Regions from separate parts of the Lysinibacillus sp. NPDC092081 genome, predicted to be linked through region 2. Evidence: a T-box and tRNA genes for the amino acid it is inferred to sense, from the RefSeq annotation. Region 2 holds a T-box; the other holds one or more tRNA genes.
What was found. The T-box of region 2 lies ahead of ACIQLB_RS06190 (valine--tRNA ligase). A T-box ahead of a tRNA ligase gene usually reads a tRNA of that ligase, here a tRNA-Val.
Positions count from the first base shown of each region.

Region 1: it encodes a tRNA-Val, which carries the amino acid that the T-box ahead of ACIQLB_RS06190 (valine--tRNA ligase) is inferred to sense. The anticodon was not compared.

Region 1 is NZ_JBIVRU010000005.1:219,881-222,350, forward strand. It holds gene rocF (arginase) at 1-633, opposite strand, end outside; tRNA gene ACIQLB_RS11330 (tRNA-Lys) at 818-890, opposite strand; tRNA gene ACIQLB_RS11335 (tRNA-Gln) at 903-977, opposite strand; tRNA gene ACIQLB_RS11340 (tRNA-Tyr) at 993-1,076, opposite strand; tRNA gene ACIQLB_RS11345 (tRNA-Val) at 1,091-1,166, opposite strand; tRNA gene ACIQLB_RS11350 (tRNA-Glu) at 1,240-1,314, opposite strand; tRNA gene ACIQLB_RS11355 (tRNA-Asn) at 1,433-1,509, opposite strand; gene mbcS (acyl-CoA synthetase MbcS) at 1,779-2,470, shown strand, end outside.
Region 2 is NZ_JBIVRU010000002.1:292,853-295,322, reverse strand. It holds gene ACIQLB_RS06190 (valine--tRNA ligase) at 1-1,285, opposite strand, end outside; T-box leader at 1,416-1,694, opposite strand; gene ACIQLB_RS06185 (valyl-tRNA synthetase) at 1,963-2,470, opposite strand, start outside.

The sequences.
Region 1 (2,470 bases), on a different contig from region 2:
AGCGTCTTCCATTACACGTGTCATTCCAAGACGATCTACCTCGTGCATTGTATACACTTTGATTCCTTGCTGACTTATTAAGTCACGTTCTCCCGGATCTACGGAACGTGCTCCAATAATAATGACATTTTCAGGTTTAATTTTTGGTACATCATTACGAATTTTCACTAAGCGTTCATGACCGAGCCCAATGCTAACAGCTAACGGCATACCATGTATATTGCCAGACGGTGTCGTTTCAGGTGTGTTTAGGTCAGCATGCGCATCAAACCAAATAACGCCTAAATTTTTATAATGCTCACCAAGCCCTGCAAGTGTGCCAATAGCAATGCTATGGTCGCCACCAAGTACAAGCGGAAACGCCTTTTGTTCAATTGCTTCATTTACGCGGTTTGCTAAGGATGTACTTACATCGATAACTTCCTCTAAATTAAGTAGCTGTTTATCAACAATAGTGCCTTCTTCCTTTTGACTAACACGTATATCCCCTTGATCATGTACTACATGCCCAATAGCTTCTAAGCGTTCTACAACACCTGCATAACGGATAGCACTTGGCCCCATATCTACCCCTCTGCGAGTTTGCCCATAATCAGTTGGTACCCCAATAATAGAAATATTTAGTTTATTCATCTTTTCATACCCCCTTTAAGTTATAAGACTATTGTAAAGCCTATATCCTCTCTGGCTCAACCTTACAATTTCGTGAATATTTATACAATTAAATAGCGCATAAAAAAATCTCCTGCTGTTTTCAGCAAGAGATTAGTATCTGTAGTTAATGTTACACTTTTGAATATGCTTTATTCTATAAAAGTGAGCCATGAAGGACTCGAACCTTCGACCCTCTGATTAAAAGTCAGATGCTCTACCAACTGAGCTAATGGCTCAAAATATAAAAATGGCTGGGGTACTAGGATTCGAACCTAGGCATGACGGAATCAAAATCCGTTGCCTTACCGCTTGGCTATACCCCAATCATTTATAAAAACTGGTGGAGGGGGACGGATTCGAACCGCCGAACCCTAAGGAGCGGATTTACAGTCCGCCGCGTTTAGCCACTTCGCTACCCCTCCGAAATAACACATTATGGTGGAGGATGACGGGCTCGAACCGCCGACCCTCTGCTTGTAAGGCAGATGCTCTCCCAGCTGAGCTAATCCTCCATAGAAACAGGTGTTTATTTCTTCACAGTTTATTTTCTTTTTAAGCCTTTGCATTACTACAATGCTTTAAAAATGGTGACCCCTACGGGATTCGAACCCGTGTTACCGCCGTGAAAGGGCGGTGTCTTAACCACTTGACCAAGGGGCCATTTCTTATGTCTCAAACAAGACAATATTTATATTAACATTACTTTCTTCCCAATGCAACACTTTTTTTATAATTTATTATATGTATAACATCATTATTTTAAAAATGGGCAAAAAAATGGCTCCGAAGGCAGGACTCGAACCTGCGACAACCTGATTAACAGTCAGGTGCTACTACCAACTGAGCTACTTCGGAACAATACTATTCAATTTGGTTTTTAAAACCTCTCTCAGTACATTTATTATTATAGCAAGCATTATAAATTATGCAATACTTTTTGTGAAAATTTTTATATTTTTTGTCGAAACTTTCCTGTACATTAACCAGAATCCTAATAGTTCTCTATTAAATCTAATATTTCTATTTTATGTACAGAATATTCTTGCTGTATATTATTGTAATTGTTAAAATGAAAATAGTTTTAAGAATTTTCTATTAAATTTGTTTGGGGGAGGAATGTTCACATGGTAACAAACGATTTAATTGCACCAGAGTTCTATAATATTACAGAGGAATTGGAGAAATTTTCTCACGATAGCGATCGTCAAGCAATACGATGGTTAAATACTCAACAGGATCGCCGAACAATTTCCTATATTGAACTTGTTCAAAAAATGAATCAATACGCGCATGCCTTGACGAAGAAGGGGCTTCAAAAAGGTGATCGCGTATTAGTTATTATTCCACGTCTGCCTGAGGCTTATTTTGTTTTCCTTGGCTGTCTAAAGGCTGGAATTGTTCCTATTTCATGTTCAGAAATGTTACGTGCAAGTGATTTAGAGTATCGTATGGAGCACTCTTCTGCAAGGGCAGTAATTGCCTATGAAGCGTTCACTGGTGAGATAGATCGTATTACTTCTTCAGTAGAAGCTTTAAATAATAAATTGGTTATAGGTACTGTTACAGGTGATTGGACATCTTTAGATAAATTGGCAAGTACACAACCAGATACATTTACAGCAGCTGCTACTAAAAGAGACGATATGGCATTTCTTTCTTATACATCTGGCACCACTGGCAAACCAAAAGGAGTTGTCCATTCACATGGATGGGGATATGCACATATTAGAACAGCCGCTTCTCAATGGCTTTGTGTACGTGAAGGTGACTTAGTTTGGGCTACTGCAGCTCCAGGGTGGCAAAAATGGATCTGGAG
Region 2 (2,470 bases):
TTTCACCTGTTTCATTGTGATACCAAGCTGGGATTTGATGACCCCACCATAACTGACGAGAAATACACCAGTCGCGAATGTTTTCCATCCAGCGAGAATATGTGTTTTCGAAACGAGATGGTACGAAGTTTACTTGCCCTTCTTCATCTTTTTGAAGAGCAAGTGAAGCATCAGCGAGTGGTTGCATTTTTACGAACCATTGTGCTGAAAGATATGGCTCTACAACAGCACCAGAACGCTCAGAGTGACCTACTGAGTGTGAATGCTCTTCAATACGGATAAGCACGCCCGCTTCTTGTAAATCAGCTACGATTTGCTTACGGCATTCAAAGCGATCCATACCGTTATACTTGCCAGCAAGCTCGTTCATAGTACCATCTTCATTCAAGACAAGAATGCGTTCTAGGTTGTGGCGGTTACCAACCTCAAAGTCGTTAGGATCGTGTGCTGGTGTCATTTTTACTACCCCAGTACCAAATTCCATATCTACGTAGTCATCTGCTACGATAGGAATTTCACGGCCTACGATTGGTAAAATAACTGTTTTACCGATTAAGTGTTGATAGCGCTCATCTTTCGGGTGAACAGCTACCCCAGAGTCTCCTAGCATTGTTTCAGGACGTGTAGTCGCAACTTCCACATATCCTGAGCCATCAGCTAATGGGTACTTCATATGATAGAATGCACCTTGAACATCTTTATAAATAACTTCAATATCTGATAATGCTGTTTTTGCAGCAGGATCCCAGTTAATAATACGTTCGCCACGATAGATTAAGCCTTTTTCATATAATTGAACGAAAACAGTTTTAACTGCATCAGAAAGACCTTGGTCGAGTGTGAAACGCTCACGAGAATAATCTAATGCAAGACCAAGCTTCGCCCATTGATCGCGAATATGCCCAGCATACTCTTCTTTCCATTCCCATGTTTTTTCGAGGAATTTTTCACGCCCTAAATCATAACGTGTAATATTATCTTCTCGTAGTTTGGCCTCTACTTTTGCCTGTGTTGCAATACCTGCATGGTCCATTCCTGGTAACCAAAGTGCATCGTAACCTTGCATGCGTTTCATACGAATTAGAATATCTTGTAATGTGGTATCCCAAGCATGGCCAAGATGTAATCTACCTGTTACATTCGGTGGTGGAATAACGATAGAATAAGGCTCCTTTTCACTTGTAGGCTGTGCCTCAAAAAATTTCCCTTGTAACCACCATTCATAACGACCTGCTTCAATGGACTGCGGATCATATTTTGTAGGCATTGAAATGTTTTCTGTCATTTTGACTCCTCCTGTTGACTTATTAATTTTACCGGTGTGTGTGAGATCGTACCAATCATTCTGTTTTTATGTCTCAGGTAGAGGCACATTTACCAGAAGATTAATGAAAATAAAAAAAACTCCTAACGTCTAAAAGGACGAAGGAGTTTAAGTTCGCGGTACCACCTTTAATTCCAGTAGAGGTAAGTTAAGTAGTCACACATTTCATCAGAAAAAAATGTACTACTTGCTTAAGCCTTTTACTACTGGCTCTCAATTCGGTAACGGTGTTTAACCGGCTTTAACTACTGTTAGTTCACTAAAGCTGCTCGAGGGCTACATTCAATTAGGTACAAATAGAAACTTTTCAGCTACCGTTTCCTCTCTTAAAATGCACTCATAATTTACTCTTCCCTGTCATAGCATCTATATTCGACTTTTTCACATTGTACCGCAAAATCGTGCAATTATTCAAGTGATTTAGTCATTTTTTAGGAAGCACTACTAGAAAAGGAAGTGAAATTCAAATGCGACGACGCAAGTATAATCCTTGGCTTTTACCACCATGGCTACGACAATTTCGTTTTTATTGCAGAACGATAATTGTACCAATTTGTGTTTTTCAGTTTATACATGTCATCATCCTTCCGACATCTGGTGATTTTATCATCTTATTGCTCCTGCTACTTCTATGCTATTTACTTTTGAATGATGTCATTTGAAACACGAACCTTTAGCGGTGTATAGTCCTCCGTTAAATCCCAGATCATCGAAGGAACTTCATGCCAGGAGCTGGATTCACGGACTACAATATGACTTGAGGATTCCCTCAACACTGTTTTTTGCTCAACTGGTGCAGGTTTTTCTTTTTTGTCTGAAGCCACTACAGCTTCAGACTTTTCCTTTGGTGCTGCAAATGTTACAACCTTTGCTTTTTCCTCTTTTATGGATGCTGTTGATTTTTCTTCTTGTGTTGAGGCTACTACTGCTATAGGTTTTTCTTCTTGTGCCAAAACCACTATAGGTGCAGGTTTTTCTTCTTGAATCGAAGCTACTGCTGCTGTAGATTGTTTTACCTGTGTCGTTTCTTCTATATGCGCAACCTTCTCTATTTGAGCTGAGGCATTGACAGTGACAGGCTGTTTTTCTAAAACATGAGCTTTTTCTAATGCTGGCTCAAGCTCATTAAACACACTTGTAACCGTC